Regions from separate parts of the Streptomyces sp. NPDC005574 genome, predicted to be linked through region 3. Evidence: riboswitches for the same ligand, from Rfam matches in the RefSeq annotation. Region 3 holds a riboswitch; each other region holds the start of a gene.

What was found. Region 3 has a riboswitch for cyclic di-AMP ahead of ABZT03_RS04635 (transglycosylase SLT domain-containing protein). Riboswitches for the same ligand answer to the same signal wherever they lie in the genome.
Region 1: linked by a shared signal. The riboswitch ahead of ABZT03_RS18440 (transglycosylase family protein) and the one ahead of ABZT03_RS04635 (transglycosylase SLT domain-containing protein) in region 3 are both predicted to bind cyclic di-AMP.
Region 2: linked by a shared signal. The riboswitch ahead of ABZT03_RS10885 (M23 family metallopeptidase) and the one ahead of ABZT03_RS04635 (transglycosylase SLT domain-containing protein) in region 3 are both predicted to bind cyclic di-AMP.

What each region holds. Positions count from the first base shown of each region.
Region 1 covers NZ_JBEXCW010000025.1:18,082-24,104, forward strand. Annotated here, with positions in the region: gene ABZT03_RS18420 (Ppx/GppA phosphatase family protein) at 1-73, opposite strand, end outside; partial or broken gene ABZT03_RS18425 (DUF501 domain-containing protein) at 281-733, opposite strand; gene ABZT03_RS18430 (septum formation initiator family protein) at 782-1,258, opposite strand; gene eno (phosphopyruvate hydratase) at 1,377-2,663, opposite strand; gene ABZT03_RS18440 (transglycosylase family protein) at 3,005-3,733, opposite strand; cyclic di-AMP (ydaO/yuaA leader) riboswitch at 3,737-3,902, opposite strand; gene ABZT03_RS18445 (transglycosylase family protein) at 4,100-5,101, opposite strand; gene ABZT03_RS18450 (cytochrome P450) at 5,269-6,023, opposite strand, start outside.
Region 2 covers NZ_JBEXCW010000011.1:127,317-133,339, reverse strand. Annotated here, with positions in the region: gene ABZT03_RS10900 (GNAT family N-acetyltransferase) at 1-658, opposite strand, end outside; gene ABZT03_RS10895 (HPr family phosphocarrier protein) at 835-1,116, shown strand; gene ABZT03_RS10890 (GntR family transcriptional regulator) at 1,333-2,028, opposite strand; gene ABZT03_RS10885 (M23 family metallopeptidase) at 2,286-3,050, opposite strand; cyclic di-AMP (ydaO/yuaA leader) riboswitch at 3,064-3,227, opposite strand; gene ABZT03_RS10880 (pitrilysin family protein) at 3,441-4,829, opposite strand; gene ABZT03_RS10875 (pitrilysin family protein) at 4,826-6,023, opposite strand, start outside.
Region 3 covers NZ_JBEXCW010000004.1:105,412-111,434, reverse strand. Annotated here, with positions in the region: gene ABZT03_RS04650 (carbohydrate ABC transporter permease) at 1-141, shown strand, start outside; gene ABZT03_RS04645 (LacI family DNA-binding transcriptional regulator) at 205-1,233, shown strand; gene ABZT03_RS04640 (HAD family hydrolase) at 1,431-2,264, shown strand; gene ABZT03_RS04635 (transglycosylase SLT domain-containing protein) at 2,338-2,820, opposite strand; cyclic di-AMP (ydaO/yuaA leader) riboswitch at 2,823-2,991, opposite strand; gene ABZT03_RS04630 (polyprenyl synthetase family protein) at 4,027-5,037, shown strand; gene ABZT03_RS04625 (DUF2092 domain-containing protein) at 5,331-6,023, shown strand, end outside.

The DNA of each region.
Region 1 (6,023 bases), on a different contig from region 3:
CGATCGTCATACGGCGGTCGAGTTCGAGCAGTTCGCCGGTGCCGGGGTCGACGTCGGCGACCAGCAGCCGGATGGAGTTCGTGCCGCAGTCGACGGCGGCGACCCGGCTGAAGCCGGGGGCGACCGGCGGGACGGGTGTGACGGAGGCGCCGCGGCGGGCGGCCGGGTCCTCGACCACGCCCTCCTCGCCGGGGTGCTCGTCCGCCGGGTCGGGCGCCTGCAGCGGCTGCACGCACGGGCCCTTGCGCCACCACTCCGGCAGCATCGCGAGCGCCTCGTCGCCCAGCGGGTTGACGCCCGGCCCCGCGGCCAGGGAGTGGCCCACCAGCACGTGCAGGCACTTCACCCGGTCGGGCATGCCGCCCGCGCTCGGGAACCCCTCCAGCACCTCGATGGCGTCCCGGCGGGCGAGGTAGTCCTCGTGCGCGGCGCGGTAGGCGGCGGCGAGCTCCGGGTCGGTGCCGAGCCGCTCGGTCATCTCCTTCATGACGCCGTTCGCCTCGAGGGTGCCGATCGCTGAGGCGGCCCTCGGGCACGTCAGGTAGTACGTCGTCGGGAAGGGCGTGCCGTCGGGCAGCCGCGGGGCCGTCTCCACGACGTCCGGCTGCCCGCAGGGGCACCGGTGGGCGATGGCGCGCAGCCCGCGCGGCGGACGCCCGAGCTGCTGCTTGAAGGCATCGACGTCCGCGTCGGTGGGCTCGGTGCGCGGGGTGGTCGGCGGGGGCGTTTCCATGCCTGTCTCTCTGTAAGTCGGTTCACCTGGGTCGTTCACCAGGTGAGGTCACCGGTCGGAGGCGTCGGACTTGTCGACGCCGTCCCAGACGTTCGAGTACCAGGGGCGGTCGGCCGCGCCCTGCTCGGCGCGCGACTGCCTGGCCGCGCCGGGGTCGATGACGACGTAGCCGGTCTCCCCCGGCATCACGTAGTGCAGCCGCTGCCGGATCTGCTGCTCGGCGTACGCGTCGTCCTGCCAGCGCGCCTTGAGGTCGCGCAGCTGCTCGACGCGCTGCCTGGCCCGCTCCTTCTGGCGCACCATGTCCGCCATGTCGGCGCGCTGGGAGACGTACTGCCGCATCGGGTAGGCGAGGGCCACGATCAGCGTGCACAGGACCAGGGCGAGCAGGGCCGCGCGGCTGGTCAGCCGGGAGCGGCGCGCCTGGCGCTTGGTCTGGGAGCGGTAGACCCGGGCCGCCGTCTGCTCGCCGAGCAGCCGGATCCTGGTCGTGGTGGAGAAACGGTCCCGGTCCTTCACGGCCACTGGCGATCCGCCTCCCCTTCGCACCTGTCGGCCCGTCATACGCGCGTACGTCCCCGGACACGGTACGGGACCGGGTACGGGGACGTACGTGCGACTGGCTGAGCCCTGCCGAGGTGGGTCAGCCGCGGAAGCGCGGGAAGGCGCTGCGGCCGGCGTACACGGCGGCGTCGTCGAGGATCTCCTCGATGCGCAGGAGCTGGTTGTACTTGGCGACGCGGTCCGAGCGGGCCGGGGCGCCGGTCTTGATCTGGCCGCAGTTCACGGCGACAGCGAGGTCGGCGATGGTGACGTCCTCGGTCTCGCCGGAGCGGTGCGACATCATGCACTTGAAGCCGTTGCGCTGGGCCATCTCGACGGCGTCCAGGGTCTCGGTCAGCGAGCCGATCTGGTTGACCTTGACGAGCAGGGCGTTCGCGGAGCCCTCCTCGATGCCGCGGGCGAGGCGCTCGGGGTTGGTGACGAAGAGGTCGTCGCCCACGATCTGGACCTTGTCGCCCAGCTTCTGGGTGATGACGTTCCAGCCGGCCCAGTCGTCCTCGTACAGCGGGTCCTCGATGGAGACGAGCGGGTACGCGGAGACGAGCTCCTCGTAGTACTCGGTCATCTCGGCGGCGGAGCGGGACTTGCCCTCGAACTCGTACTTGCCGTCCTTGTAGAACTCGGACGCGGCGACGTCGAGGGCGAGCGCGATCTGCTCGCCGGGGATGTAGCCGGCCTGCTTGACGGCCTCGATGATGAGGTCGAGCGCGGCGCGGTTGGACTCCAGGTTCGGGGCGAAGCCGCCCTCGTCGCCGAGGCCGGTGGACAGGCCCTTGGTCTTCAGCACCTTCTTGAGGGTGTGGTAGACCTCGGCGCCCCAGCGCAGCGCCTCGGAGAAGGACTCCGCGCCGATCGGGGCGATCATGAACTCCTGGATGTCCACGTTGGAGTCGGCGTGCGAGCCGCCGTTCAGGATGTTCATCATCGGGACGGGCAGCAGGTGCGCGTTCGGGCCGCCCAGGTAGCGGAACAGCGGCAGGTCGCTGGCCTCGGAGGCGGCGTGCGCGACGGCGAGGGAGACGCCGAGGATGGCGTTGGCGCCGAGCGAGCCCTTGTTGTCGGTGGCGTCCAGGTCGAACATGGCCTGGTCGATCAGGCGCTGCTCGGTGGCGTCGTAGCCGACGAGCTCCGGGCCGATCTGCTCGATGACGGCGAGGACGGCCTTCTCGACACCCTTGCCGTGGTAGCGGTTGGGGTCACCGTCGCGCAGCTCGATGGCCTCGAAGGCACCGGTGGATGCGCCGGACGGAACGGCGGCACGACCCGTGCTGCCGTCGTCGAGGCCGACCTCGACCTCGACCGTGGGGTTGCCTCGGGAGTCCAGGATTTCCCGGGCTACGACGACGTCGATGGACGGCACGAGCATCTCCTTCTTCAATGTGACGCGGGTACGGCCGGACCGGGGCCCGGCTGGTGCAGCGCCGCCGGGGCTCTGCGTGACGAGCCTAACCGCCCCGGGGGGATCGGTCGGCCTTCCGGCCACGTCGTGGACAGAACCGAGAGTAAATTGTTTCCGAACGGAACAAAGAGGGGAGCTGTGCGGGGCCCGAAAGCGGGGTGCCGGACAGCACAAAGCCCCGCCCCGGTGCGTACGGGGGAAGACGCACCGGAGCGGGGAGCCCGTGGGGACGGGGGGTGACCCTCACGGGAGCCTCAGCCTGAAGGACCCGGATGTGAGGGCGCTGTGGTTCGACTACGGGCCGGGTGTCACTTCAGGTGGAGCTGCTGGCCCGGGTAGATGAAGTCGGCGTCGTCGACGATGTCCTTGTTCAGCTGGAACAGCTTCTGCCAGCCGCCCTTGACCTTGTGCTTCTCGGCGATCGAGCTGAGCGTGTCGCCCTTGACGACCTTGTACTCGCCGTCACCCTTCTTGACCTTCTTGCCGGTCGGGGTGCTGACGGTCTTCTTGGCGGCCGGGCGCTCCGCGGAACGGGAGGCCGGCTGCTCGGTGGTCGAGCGGGTGGTGGTCGAGGAGCCGCTGGAACCACTGGAGCTGTTCGAGCCGCTGGAGCTGTTCGACGAGGTGGAGCTGTTCGACGAGGTGCCGGTGGAACCGCTGTAGCCGGCGCTCGACAGGCCCTTGCCGCAGACCGGCCAGGCGCCCTTGCCCTGGGAGGCGAGGACCTTCTCGGCGACGGCGATCTGCTGCGCCTTGGATGCCTGGTTGGCGGTGGAGGCGTACTGCGTGCCGCCGTACGCGGCCCAGGTGGAGGCGGAGAACTGCAGGCCGCCGTAGTAGCCGTTGCCGGTGTTGATGGACCAGTTGCCGCCGGACTCGCACGCGGCGACGGTGTCCCACTCGGAGGCGGTGGCGGCGGAGGCGTTGCCGGCCGCCATCAGCGGGGCGGCGATGGCCACACCGGTGACACCGGCGAGCGTGGCGACGCGGGTGGCCTTGGACGGGCGGCGGTGCTTGCCCTTGCCGGAAAACAGCATGGTTGATCCCCTCACCGACGCCTGCGAGGTGAGCTGTCGGGTTCGGGCCGGTTGAGTTGCCCGGCCACACCTCCCTGGGAGGCGTGGCTTAACCCCAAGCCGTTCCGTCAACTGCCCGGCGCGGCGCTTACCTTGGGTCCCCCGCTCCTGCCTACGGCGCTTTACGCGACGACTGTTCCCGTACGGCCGCTGGCAGGATTCGGCGTTGCGGCCGCCGGGGCTCGTGTTGACGAGCGGTCACGACCGTAGACATGTGATCCGGCGAATTTCAAAGACGATCAGGGCTTCTGAGAGTCATCCCACACTTTCACCAAAGCGGACATTCAGTCACAAGTGCGGCGCGAACTCCCGCTGCTTTTCGCCCGGTTAGACCCCGACTCGCAGGGTCTGACCGGGGGCGATGCTGCTCGGGTCGCCACCGATGGCGCCCTTGTTCGCGTCGTAGAGCGCGCGCCACCCGCCGTCGAGGTCAAGGGAGTCGGCGATGGACGCGAGGGTGTCCCCGAGGCGGACGGTGTACGAGTCGACGGGCGTGGCGTCGCCGTCGCCCGCGACGTGGCGGCCCGCCGAGGGGGCGGCGTCGGTCGCGGCGCCCTCGTCGGCGCTGCCGCCGCGGTGCTTGCCCGAACCGAGGGACCCGGTGTCGACCAGGCTCGAAGTGCCCACGCTCTGCTCGACGTTGTCCGCTTCCTCCCGCTTCGACACCTCGGGGGACGACTTGCCGGAAGTGCCCGGGTCGGCCTGACCGGAACGGGAATCGGCACTCTTGTCGGTGCCGCTGCCGGATGCGGTACCGGACTTGGCCGGGCCGCCCTTCTTGCCCGTGCCGGCCTCGGCGCTCGCCGAGGTGCCGGACGGGGTGGGCGACGCCGAGGGCGAGGAGGAGGAAGACGAAGACGCTTCCGACGAGTCGGACAAACCGGAGGAGCCGGAGGAGTCCGACGAGTCGGGCGCCGTGGTGCCCAGACCCGTGTCGATGTCGGCCGATCCGGAGTCCTTGCTGAGCCCGGCGAGCAGACCGCACGTCGGCCAGGCGGTGATGCCCTGGTCGTCGAGCATCTTCTCGGCCACGGCTATCTGCTGGGAGCGGCTCGCCTCGTCGGCGCTCGACGCGTACTCCAGACCGCCGTACTTCTCCCAGTTGTCCTGGGAGACCTGAAGGCCGCCGTAGTAGCCGTTGCCCGCGTTCTCACTCCAGGAGCCGCCGCTCTCGCATTCCGCGACCTGGTCCCAGGTGGTGCCCGCGGCCGCACTCGCCCCGGTGGCACCGAGGAGCGGGATCGCGATGGCGGAGCCGGTCACGCCGGCTGCCACGAGGAGAGCCGGAGCCTGACGGGGGCGACGGTGTCGACCGTTCCCGGAGAGCATGCGGAGACCTTTCGCAGAACGACAGTGACCGCGCGGCACCCACAGCGGGGCACCGCGCTGATCCGTGAACGTATAGGCACACGATCACTTGTCACAAGTTAATGCCGCGTAGATCACGTGAACATCACAGAGTTGAGGGCATGTCACCTTTACGCAGGTGGGAGCAGTCATCCACGGGGCGTGAACTCCACCGGCAACGTGCGCAGTCCCCGCATGATGAGCCCGCCCCGCCACCGCAAGTCGGCCGGATCCACACCCAGTTGCAGGTCCGGCAGCCGGGTGAGGAGCGTGCCGATCGCGCTCTGGCCCTCCAGCCGGGCGAGCGGGGCGCCGAGACAGTAGTGGATGCCGTGGCCGTACCCGAGATGCTGGTTGTCCCGCCGCCCGAGGTCGAGCACGTCCGGATCGGCGAACCGCTCCGGGTCACGGTCCGCGGCCGCGAGGACCACGAGGACGGGGTCGCCCGCCGCGATGTCCTGCCCGCCGAGGGTGAGCGACCCGGTGGCGAACCGCCAGGTCGCCAGCTCCACCGGACCGTCGTAGCGCAGGAGTTCCTCCACACCCGTCTCCAGCAGGCCCCGGTCACCGGCGGCGAGGGACTCCTGGAGGCGGGTGCGCTGCCCCGGATGGTTCAGCAGCGCGTACACGCCGTTGCCGATGAGGTTGACGGTGGTCTCGAACCCGGCGAAGAGAAGGATGAACGCCATCGCCGCCGCCTCGTTCTCGCTGAGGTGCTCGCCGTGGTCGGAGGCGCGGATGAGAGCGGAGAGGAGGTCCTCGCCCGGCCCCGCCTCGGCGGGCAGCGCCGCGCGCTTGCGGTGGATCAGCTCGGCCAGATAGCTCCGCATCTTCTTCACCGACCGCGCCACCCCGCCCCGCGGGCCGCCGCCGTGCCGGATCATCATGCCCGCCCAGTCCCGGA
Region 2 (6,023 bases), on a different contig from region 3:
TTCCGATGACGGCGACCGAACCGGGGGCCAGCAGCCGCCCTACCGAGTGCGCCTCGGCGCGCTGTTCCCGCGCGCGCTGCACGGCCAGTGAGCGGTCGGTGGGTTCGAGGTCGAACTCCAGGTGGACGACGCCGTCCTCGAAGCTGCGTTTCTGGGTGTAGCCGGCGTCCGTGAACACCTTGATCATCTTGGTGTTGGCGGGCAGCACCTCGGCGGTGAAGCGGCGGATGCCGCGCTCGCGCGCGACGGCCGCGATGTGTTCGAGGAGCGTGGAGGCGACACCGCGCCCCTGGTGGGCGTCCTGCACCAGGAAGGCGACCTCTGCCTCGTCGGCGGGCACCGAGGCTGCCATGCCGTCGGGGCCGATGCGGTCGTAGCGTACGGTGGCGATGAACTCGCCGCCGATGGTGGCCGCGAGTCCCACCCGGTCCACGAAGTCGTGGTGCGTGAAGCGGTGGACGTCCTTGGCGGACAGGCGAGGGTAGGGCGCGAAGAAGCGGTAGTACTTCGACTCGTCCGACACCTGCTCGTAGAAGCTGACCAGGCGCTCGGCGTCGTCGACGGTGATGGGCCGGATGCGCGCGGTACCCCCGTCGCGCAGCACCACGTCGGCCTCCCAGTGAGCGGGGTACTCGTGCCGGTCCGGCGAGGTCTGCATGGGCCCCAGAGTACGGCTCGCGTACGACAACGGCGCGAGGCAGTCTGTGCAGGACGGACGTCGGACCGAGGCCGCGGTCCGAGGTCACCGGGGGGCGGGACGACACCCTCCCCGGGCATGCTTCACCATATGGGAAACTGGTCTAGACAACCCTGAGCACTGAAGGGCAGCATCACATGGCTGAGCGCCGCGTCAACGTCGGCTGGGCGGAGGGCCTCCACGCCCGCCCCGCCTCCATCTTCGTCCGGGCCACCACGGCCACAGGTGTCCCCGTGACGATCGCCAAGGCCGACGGCAACCCCGTCAACGCGGCCTCCATGCTGGCTGTCCTGGGCCTGGGCGCCCAGGGTGGCGAGGAGATCGTCCTCGCCTCCGACGCGGAGGGCGCGGACGCCGCGCTCGACCGCCTCGCGAAGCTGGTGGCCGAGGGCCTCGAGGAGCTCCCCGAGACCGTCTGAGCACCTTCGCCCCACAGCACGCAGCCGCGTCGGCCTTTCCGGTCGGCGCGGCTGCGTCGTTTTTCCGGTACCGGAGGATGCTTTTACCGCGCGCACGGTTCACGTCTCCGTCACGGACATGCAAATGCCGCAGGCGCGGAATTCACCGGCACACACGGAAAAGGGCAGCAGAAATACCGGCCGCCGAATTGCACTTCTTTGTATACGGTGCCCGTGTTAATGCCGCAGACCCGACATGTTTACGGGAGGTTGCGAGTTCCTCACACGGTCGGAGCGGTCGCCGCCCGCGCCGAAACGCAGCCGGTGCGCGGTCGTCGCGCGCTCCGTGTGCAGTGCCGTGACCGCTCGCGCCCGCTCGCTGTCGCCGCGCGCCACGGCGTCCACGATCGCGCCGTGCTCCGCCCAGGAGTCCGCCGGGTCGGCGGGCGCGTCCACCACGAACATCCAGGCGATCTTGTGGCGCAGCTGGGTCAGCATCGACGTCAGCGCCGGGCTGCCGGACGCCTGGGCGAGCGTCTCGTGGAACCAGCCTCCCAGGGAGCGCAGGTCCTCGCTGTTGCCCCGCCGGGCCCGCTCCTGGCCCAGCCTGACCAGGCCGCGCAGCACCTTGAGGTGGGCCTCGGTACGCCGCTGCGCGGCGCGTGAGGCGCCCAGCGGCTCCAGGAGCATGCGCATCTCCAGGAGGTCGGCGCCCTCCTGCTCGGTGGGTTCCGCGACGCACGCGCCCGCGTGCCGCCGGGTCACCACGAACCCCTCGGCCTCCAGGGTGCGCAGGGCTTCGCGGACGGGGACGCGGGAGACGCCGTAGCGGCGGGCGAGCAGTTCCTCGGTGAGGCGGCTGCCACGCTCGTAGACACCGGCGACGATGTCGTCCCGGATCGCCGTGCACACCGAGTGCGCCGGAATACGCATGACCGACCTCCGCCTTAATCCCCGTGAAACGTCGATGATTGACGCTTGTCCAGTGACTCTATTGCAATGAGCGGGAATTTCCGACGGCGGGCCGGAATCCATGGATATTTTTTGGACAGAGGGGGGTCGGAAACGCCGAAAGCCCCGGCTGGAGAGCCGGGGCTTCGGGAAGTACCGCCGTCCGCCGTGGGACGGTCAGCGCTCGCGGGGGCCGCTACGCGCCGCTGACGGCGGTACGGCCTGCGTGGCGGCCGGTGTCAGACGCTCACGCCGTGCGACCGGAGGTAGGCGACCGGGTCCATGTCCGAGCCGTACTCCGCGGTCGTGCGGGCCTCGAAGTGCAGGTGCGGGCCGGTGGCGTTGCCGGTCGCGCCGGACAGGCCGATCTGCTGGCCGGGAGTGACCGTCTGGCCCACCGAGACGCCGATGGACGACAGGTGGCCGTACTGCGTGTACGTACCGTCAATCATCTTGATCACGACGTTGTTGCCGTAGGAACCGCCCCAGCCGGCCTCGACGACCGTGCCCGAGCCGACCGCGTGCACGGACGTGCCGCTCGCCGCGTGGAAGTCGATGCCGGTGTGGCTGCCGGAGGCCCACAGGCCGCTGCTGGCCTGGTAGCCGGTGGAGACGTAGGAGCCGGTGACGGGCAGCACGAAAGTGTTGAGACGCTTGCGCTCCGCCTCGCGCGCGGCACGCTGCTTGGCCTCGTGGGCCCTCTCGGCGGCTGCCGCGGCCTCCTTGCGCGCGGCGGCCTCGGCGGCCTCCCTGCGCGCGGTGTCCTCGGCGGCCTGCTGCTGGGCGACCGCCTGGGCGTCGATCTTCTGGGCGAGCGTGTCACCGATGGTGATGACCGGGGTGAGTCCGGTCTGCTCGACGGAGGGCTCCGCGGCGAGCGCGGGAGCGGCCAGGGTGCCGACGACACCGGTGGTGGCGAGCGCGGCGACGCCCGCCGCGCGAACGGTGGTGCGGTGCATCCGGCTGGGACGACGGTGCTTCCCGGCGGCGCGGGTGAACGCCATGAAGTGGTGGGTCCTTTCCTTCCTTCTCGCCTACCGGGTTAGCTGACGGGTTCGGAGCAGGAAGGTCTCCTACGGACCCCCTCGCTTGCGCGCGGGCGTCCGATTCACCCCAGGGACACATGGTGGGTCCCCGGCTCCCCTGGCTCGCGCCGTACGGGGACTCGGCGATGACTGCCCGGTGCCGCGGATGCGGCGCGGTGCCTGACGGACAGCCGGCATGACGCTAGACGCGGCTGCTTTCAATCCTCAAACGGATCACGCTTTTTGTAGCGCACGCCACAGGCCAGACAGGAGTGCACTCCCTCAATTCGGACATACGGCGGCCCTGACGACTCCTCAGTCACCAGGGCCCCGTAGGCGTGTCCGGCCGTCGGCCGGCCGGCCGGTCCGCTACTCGGCGGAGACGACGGTGACTTCGCCGATGCCGAGAGCCTCCACGGGCTCCTTGATCTGGGCCGCGTCACCGACGAGGACCGTGACCAGACGGTCCACCGGGAAGGCGCTCACGACCGCCGCCGTGGCCTCCACCGTGCCGGTCGCGGCGAGCTGCTGATACAGCGTCGCCTGGTAGTCGTCGGGCAGGTGCTGCTCGACCTGGTCGGCCAGCGTGCCCGCGACGGCCGCCGCGGTCTCGTACTTCAACGGCGCCACGCCGACCAGGTTCTGTACGGCGACATCGCGCTCGGCGTCGGTGAGCCCGCCCTCGGCGAGCGTGCGGAGCACGGTCCACAGGTCCTGGAGAGCGGGACCGGTGTTGGGCGTGTCGACGGAGCCGCTGATCGCGAGCATCGCGGCACCGGTGCCGTCCGGGGCGGAGCGCAGCACCTGGCCGAACGCCCGCACGCCGTAGGTGTAGCCCTTCTCCTCGCGCAGGACGCGGTCCAGGCGGGAGGTGAGGGTGCCGCCGAGGCAGTAGGTGCCCAGCACGCGCGCGGGCCACACCCGGTCGTGCCGGTCGGGACCCACGCGGCCGATGAGCAGCTGCGTCTGGACGGCACCGGGACGGTCCACGATGACGACCCGGCCCGCGTCGTCGGCGGTCACGGGCGGCACCGGCCGGGGCTCGGCCTGCGAGCCGGTCCAGGCGCCCAACGTGTCGCCCAGCAGCGCGTCGAGGTCGATGCCGGTGAGGTCACCGACGACCACGGCGGTCGCGGTGGCGGGGCGGACGTGCTTCTCGTAGAAGGCGCGTACGGCCGCGGAGTCGATCGCGGTGACCGTCTCCTCGGTGCCCTGGCGCGGGCGCGACATGCGCGCGGTGGCCGGGAACAGCTCCTTGGAGAGCTCCTTGGCGGCCCGACGGGAGGGGTTGGCCAGCTCGTGCGGGATCTCGTCGAGCCGGTTGCGGACGAGGCGTTCGACCTCGCTGTCCGCGAACGCCGGGGCCCGCAGGGCGTCGGCGAGCAGGTCGAGTGCCTTGGGCAGGCGGGAGACCGGCACTTCGAGGCTCAGGCGGACACCGGGGTGGTCGGCGTGCGCGTCGAGAGTGGCGCCGCAGCGCTCCAGCTCGGCGGCGAACTCCTCGGCGGAGAGCTTGTCGGTGCCCTCCGAGAAGGCGCGGGCCATGATCGTGGCGACGCCGTCGAGACCGGCCGGTTCGGCGTCCAGAGGCGCGTCCAGGAGCACCTCGACGGCGACGACCTGCTGGCCGGGGCGGTGGCAGCGCAGGACCGTCAGGCCGTTGTCGAGCGTCGCGCGCTCGGGGGCCGGGAACGCCCACGGCCGCGCCTCGCCGGCCTGCGGCTGGGGGTGGAAGTCCATCGTGGCGAGCTCGGTCACTTGGCCGCCTCCTCGTTCTCGTCCTCGTCAGCCTGGTTATCGGTGCCCTCGGTGGGCTCGTAGACCAGCACGGCCCGGTTGTCGGGGCGCAGCCGGGCCTTGGCGACCTCCTGGACCTCCTCGGCCGTCACCTCCAGCACGCGCTGCACGGCGGTCAGGGCGAGCTGCGGGTCGCCGAACAGGACGGCGTAGCGGCACAGTTCGTCGGCGCGGCCGGCGACCGTGCCGAGCCGGTCCAGCCACTCGCGCTCCAACTGGGCCTGGGCGCGCTCCATCTCCTCGGGCGTGGGCCCCTCCTCGGCGAACCGGGCGAGCTCCTCGTCGATGGCGGCCTCGATGACCGGCACCTCGACGTCACCGGAGGTCTTCACGTCCAGCCAGCCCAGGGAGGGCGCACCCGCCAGCCGCAACAGACCGAAGCCGGCCGCCACAGCCGTACGGTCGCGCCGTACGAGCCGGTTGTAGAGGCGGGAGGACTCGCCGCCGCCGAGGACGGTCAGCGCCAGGTCGGCCGCGTCGCACGCGCGCGTGCCGTCGTTCGGCAGCCGGTAGGCGGCCATCAGGGCGCGCGCCGGGACCTCCTCCTCGACGACCTCGCGCAGCTGCTCGCCGAGGGTCTCGGGCAGCGTGCCGTCGCGCGGGGCGGGCTTCCCGTCGTGGGAGGCGATGGAACCGAAGTACTTCTCGACCCAGGCGAGTGTCTGCTCCGGGTCGATGTCGCCGACCACCGACAGGACCGCGTTGTTGGGCGCGTAGTAGGTACGGAAGAACGCGCGCGCGTCCTCCAGCGTCGCCGCGTCCAGGTCGGCCATGGAGCCGATCGGCGTGTGGTGGTAGGGGTGGCCCTCCGGGTAGGCGAGGGCGGTCAGCTTCTCGAACGCGGTGCCGTAGGGGACGTTGTCGTAGCGCTGGCGGCGCTCGTTCTTCACGACGTCCCGCTGGTTCTCCATGGACTCGTCGTCCAGGGCCGCGAGGAGGGAGCCCATGCGGTCGGCCTCCAGCCAGAGGGCGAGCTCCAGCTGGTGGGTCGGCATGGTCTCGAAGTAGTTGGTGCGCTCGAAGCTGGTGGTGCCGTTGAGTGAGCCGCCCGCGCCCTGGACGAGCTCGAAGTGGCCGTTGCCCTTGACCTGGCCGGAGCCCTGGAACATCAGGTGCTCGAAAAGGTGAGCCAGGCCGGTACGGCCCTTGACCTCG
Region 3 (6,023 bases):
GCCCAGGGCGCCTCGCAGCCCGCCCTCTACACCCTGGTCATCACCGGCTGTCTGCTCGCGATCCTCCCGCTGATCGCCCTGTTCCTGGTGATCCAGCGTTTCTGGTCACTGGACCTGCTGAGCGGCTCCGTCAAGGCCTGACCGGCGCCCGGCCGCCCTCCCGCACCACCTTCCGACTCGCCCGCCCGCCCCATGACGAGGACCATGACCACCAGCGCGAACGGACGCCGCAGGCCGCCCACCATCCACGACGTGGCACGGGAGGCGGGCGTGTCACGGGGCACCGTCTCCCGCTTCCTGAACGGCGGCCACTACGTCTCGCCCGCCGCGGGCCGGGCCGTGGAGGCCGCGATCAGGAAGACGGGGTACGTCGTCAACCGGCACGCCCGCAGCCTGAGCACCGGGCGCTCCGACTCGGTCGCCTTCCTCCTCACCGAGCCGCAGGAGAAGTTCTTCGAGGACCCCAACTTCAACGTGCTGCTGCGCGGCTGCACCGAACACCTCGCACGGCACGACGTCCCGCTGCTGCTGATGCTGGCCTCCTCCCGCGACGACCGCCGCCGGCTCACCCGCTACATCACCTCCGGCCATGTCGACGGCGTCCTGCTGGTGTCCAGCCACAGCGGTGACCCGGTCGCCGCCGAACTGCGCGCCGCCGGCATCCCGTTGGTGGCCTGCGGCAAACCGCTCGGCCTCGGCTCCAAGGTCAGCTACGTGGCCGCCGACGACCGCGACGGCGCCCGGGAGATGGTCCGCCACCTCCTCGCCACCGGCCGCCGCCGGGTCGCCATGATCACCGGCCCGCTCGACACCCCGGGCGGCACCGACCGGCTGGCCGGCTACCGCGAGGTGCTCGCGGAGGCGGGCCTGCCCTACGACGAGGCACTGGTCGTCGAGGGTGACTACCGGCGCGCCGGCGGCGAGCGGGCGGCCCGGCTGCTGCTGAAGCGGGCCCCCGACCTGGACGCGGTGTTCGTCGCCTCCGACCTCATGGCCCAGGGAGTCGTCAACACCCTTCAGCAGGAGGGCTGTTCGGTGCCCGATGACATCGCTGTCGGAGGCTTCGACGACTCCCCGGCGGCCACCGCCATCACCCCCGCCCTCACCACCATGCGCCAGCCCTTCGACCGGATCAGCGCGGAGATGGTCCGGATGCTCCTCGCGCAGATCGCCGGCGAGGACACGGCGGGCGTGATCCTGCCGACGGAACTGGTGGTCCGGGAGTCCGCGTAGGCCGGGTCCGGCCGTCCCCGGCGGGCGTCCGGAGCCGGAAACCGCCCGCGGGCCGGAACCGCCGAACTGCTCAACTCCCGGCACCCGGCGAGCAGTAACGGACAGCAGGCAACCGGAACTTGGGTCAACGGATGTGAAAGAAGGAGCCGTCCGGTTCGCGTCGAGTCGCCGGGGCGTTCCATCCGTATTCTCTGATCATGGCCGCTCCCACCGCATATTCACTCATCGCCACCGACCTGGACGGAACCCTGCTCCGCGGCGACGACACCCTCTCCGAACGGTCGCTCGCCGCGCTCGCCCGCGCGGCGTCGGCCGGCGCCCGGCATCTGGTGGTGACGGGCCGCCCGGCGCCCAGGGTGCGGCCCCTGCTCGACGACCTCGGCAGCACGGGGCTCGCGGTGTGCGGACAGGGCGCGCAGGTGTACGACGCGGGCGCGGACCGCCTGCTGTGGTCCGTCACCCTGGACCGGGAGCTGGCCGAGACCGCCCTCGGCAAGATCGAGGCCGAGGTCGGGCTGGTGTACGCGGCGGTCGACCAGGACGGCGTCGACGGCCTCACGCTCATCGAGCCCGGCTACCTGATGCCGCACCCGACCCTCCCGGCGCTCCGGGTCGAGCGGCGCGACGACCTGTGGTGCGAGCCCATCAGCAAGGTGCTGCTGCGCCACCCCTACCTGAGCGACGACGAGTTGGCGGCGACGGCGCGATCGGTGGCCGGTTCCCTGGCCACGGTCACCATGTCCGGGCCCGGCACCGTCGAACTCCAGCCATGCGGCATCACCAAGGCCACCGGTCTCGCGCTGGCCGCGGAGTATCTGGGCCTCGGCCCGGACCGGACGATCGCCTTCGGTGACATGCCCAACGACATCCCCATGTTCGACTGGGCGGCCCGCGGGGTGGCGATGGCCAACGCGCACCCCGAACTGCGGTCGGTGGCCGACGAGGTCACCACGTCGAACGAGGACGACGGCGTGGCCGTCGTCCTCGAACGTCTCTTCCCCGGGCCCCGGAGGGCCTGGCGGCCGGTCTGATCCGCCGATCGGACCGGGGGCCGGTGGGCACCGGCGTCCCAACGCCGGTGCCCCTGACCCTCACAGGCAGTGCTCAGTACGCCGAGAAGACGTTGTCGATCGAGCCGTACCGCGCGGCCGCGTAGTTGCAGGCGGCGGTGATGTTCGCGACCGGGTCGTAGGAGTCCCACGAGGTGCCGGCGACGTGGTAGGCCCGGAACGTCGGGTCGATGACCTGGAGCAGACCCTTGGAGGGGATGCCCGCGGCCGCGTTGGAGTCCCACAGGTTGATGGCGTTGGGGTTGCCGGAGGACTCGCGGATGACGTTGCGGTAGATGCCGTTGTACGAACCCGGAATGCCGTGCTGGGCCATGACGGTCAGCGAGGCGCGGATCCAGCCGTCCAGGTTGTTGGCGTACCCCAGCGAGGAGGCGGTGGTCACCGTCGGGGTCGCCGCGGAGGCGGTGCTCGCTCCGATGACGGGGAGCGCCAGTACGGCGGCTCCGGTGCCGATGACGGCGAGCTTGCGGGCGAGGCGGGCGGTTCTGGTACGTCGGTGCTGAGCGGCAGCGGGCATGACTGTGTCCTCTCCGGCGCCTGCGAGGTGAGCTGTCGGGTTCGGGCGGGAGTTGCCCGGCCACGCCCTGACGGACGTGACTTCACCCCCAGCCGTACCGGTTTGTCCTGGAACATCCGGTGCGGCGACTTACCTGGGTCCCCCGCTCCTGCCGTGCGGTGTCTGTGTCGATGAGTGTCGGTTCGGGCGGCGGCAGGATTAGGCGTCCACCCGACAGGCCGGGAACGTATGCGAGAGCACATGTCCGGAACAAGGGCCGGAATCGCCATTCGAGCGGTTGACCTTGATCTGAGGCGTATGGGGTACTTGATCCTTTGCGGATGCCAACCCTCAACTCGCTTTGCGGCAAAGGCGGAAAGGGTGACGGGAGGGCTGGGGGTGATCCCGGGCGCGCGTGACCCAACTCACGGGCGTGAACAAGCGGCGCAATTCGGGCAATAGGGCCAACTCGTGGCCAATTGGCCGCCGGTGAAATCCACTTCCGTGCGTGAGGGGGAGGCGGGGGAGGGATGTTTTTTCGGGCGGGTGCGGAGGTGGGCGGAGGGGTGCGTGCGTCGGTGGGTGCTGTCGGCGCGTGTGCGGCAGGCGGGTTCGGGGCGTGAGCCCGGCGGGCGGGCGGGGTGGACGGCGGGCGCGGTGCGCGGGTCCGGCGCGCTGGGTCGGCCGTGGGGGCGGCGGGTCGTCGGGCGGGACCGTTGGCTCGGCGGGGTCGTCGGGCCGGCGGGCGGGACCGGCCCGCGAGGGCACGGCATTGAAGGGGCCCCGGTGTGGACCCCCGCGCGGGCCGCCACCCCACCGACCCGCCGCGTGCGACCCCGTACGCCCGGGTGGGCGACAGAGGGCGGGCGAGGACGGTCGCGCCGGCCCCGCGAGGGGGACACGCGGGGCCTCGTCGGTCGCCCGGTGCGGAGGGGCGTGGGGATACTGCAGGGCGAGGAGGTGCAGGGTGTTTCCGGCCGCGCGGGCCGGCGGCCCGGTGGCCGCCGCGATTGGTGACAGATGCGGCTACTTACAGCTAACCCGACAGATATCAGTCCTTATGGAGTGATCAAAAACATTCCGGTCGTGATCCGATACCGCCTGGCCTGGAACCGTGGGCGCTATCGGTGATCGAAAGGTGACCGGATACGCTGACTTGAGTGAGCGCAGCGACCTATCGACAAACCGTGTGATCGCCAGTGGACACCAGCAGACAGGAGACCCCTCGTGACCGTCGTCGGGCCGTTCGGGCTGAGCGTGCGGGACCAGGCTCTGGAAGCCGATGTCCAGGCCGGGATGGCGGCCGTCGAGGAGGGTCTGCTCGAAGCCACCAAGAGTGAGGTCCCCTTCATCACGGAGGCCGCGCAGCACCTCGTGCGCGCCGGCGGCAAACGTTTCCGGCCACTGCTCGTGATGCTCGCCGCGCAGTTCGGTGACCGCCACGCGCCGGGGATCGTGCCGTCCGCGGTGGTGGTGGAGCTGACCCACCTGGCGACGCTGTACCACGACGACGTCATGGACGAGGCCGACGTGCGGCGCGGGGTGCCCAGCGCGAACGCCCGCTGGGGCAACTCGGTCGCCGTCCTCACCGGGGACTTCCTGTTCGCCCGGGCCTCGCACATCCTGGCCGACCTCGGGCCGGAGGCGGTCCGGGTCCAGGCGGAGGCGTTCGAGCGCCTGGTGACCGGCCAGATCCTGGAGACGGCCGGTCCGACGGACGGGCGCGACCCGGTCGAGCACTACCTCGACGTCCTCGGCGGCAAGACGGGCTCACTGGTGGCCGTGTCCTGCCGTTTCGGCGCCATGATGTCGGGCGCCGACGAGACGGTCGTCGACGTGCTCACGCAGTACGGCGAGCGGCTCGGGGTCGCCTTCCAGCTGGCGGACGACGTGCTGGACATCGCCTCCGACTCCCACGAGTCGGGCAAGACCCCGGGCACGGACCTGCGCGAGGGCATCCCGACCCTGCCGGTGCTGCGGCTGCGCGAGCGGGCGGCCCGGCTGGGCCTCGCCGAGGACCTCGCCCTGTGCGAGCTCCTCGACTCCGACCTGACCGACGACGGGCGGCACGCCGAGGCACTGGCCGGGCTCCGCGCCCATCCCGCGCTGGAGCAGGCCCGCCGGGACACCGTGCGCTACGCCGAGGAGGCCCGCGCGGTCCTGGCCCCGCTGCGCGAGTGCGACGCGAAGGCGGCGCTGCTCGAACTGTGCGACGCGGTGGTCCACCGGGCGGGCTAGTTCCGGTCACGGCACTCGCGCCGGCGCCCCCTCCGACGGCAGTCGCTTCAGGGCGGTGTCTCGTCCGAACCCCTACGGGTCGGGGGAGGCGCCGCCCTCTCGCGTCATACCCCAGGCGTACGCGGAGTTGAGTCCGGGGGTTGACGCATCACCGCGCCCGATTTGGTCAGATGGACACCACGGACATCACCACTCCTCACCGATTCGGGTGAGAATGGCGGCTCGGGGTGGGACGAGTGCGAGGACGAGAAGAACAACGGGCAGCCGCCGCCGACGACGGAGGTAAGGCACACATGGCACCGTACGAATCCGAGGACAGCGCGAACGCCGGAGAGGCCGACGACCTGCGCGCGGGTCGCCGCAAGGCCGCCCGGTACATCGTCCCGGTCACCGTGATCGGGGTGGCGGCGGCGACCATCGGGCTCGTGCCCGCACTCGCCGATTCCGGCGACCCCAGCCTGCCGAAGATCAGCGCACAGCAACTCATCGAGAAGATCGCCGCGTCGGACGTGCAGCAGCTGTCCGGCACGGTGAAGATCACCACCGACCTGGGACTGCCCGACCTCGGCGGCCTGGAGAGCGGACTGCTCTCCGGCGCCACGCGGCAGGGCGACGGCGGTTCGGCCGCCGACCCGTCGGCGAAGCTCACGGAACTCGCCGCGGGCACGCACACCCTGCGCGTCGCGGCCGACGGCCCCGACCGGCAGAAGCTGTCCCTCCTGGAGAACGCCGCCGAGTACAGCCTGATCCACGACGGCAAGGACGTCTGGGGCTACGACAGCAAGTCCGGCGAGGTCTACCACGCCACCGCACCCGACAGCGCCGGCGCGCGGCAGAAGCAGGAGGTCCCCGCCACGCCCAAGGACCTCACCGACGAGGCCCTCAAGTCGGTCGACGACACCACCTCGGTCGCCGTCGACGGCACCGCGCAGGTCGCCGGCCGGGACGCCTACCGCCTGGTGATCAAGCCGAGGCAGTCCGGCTCG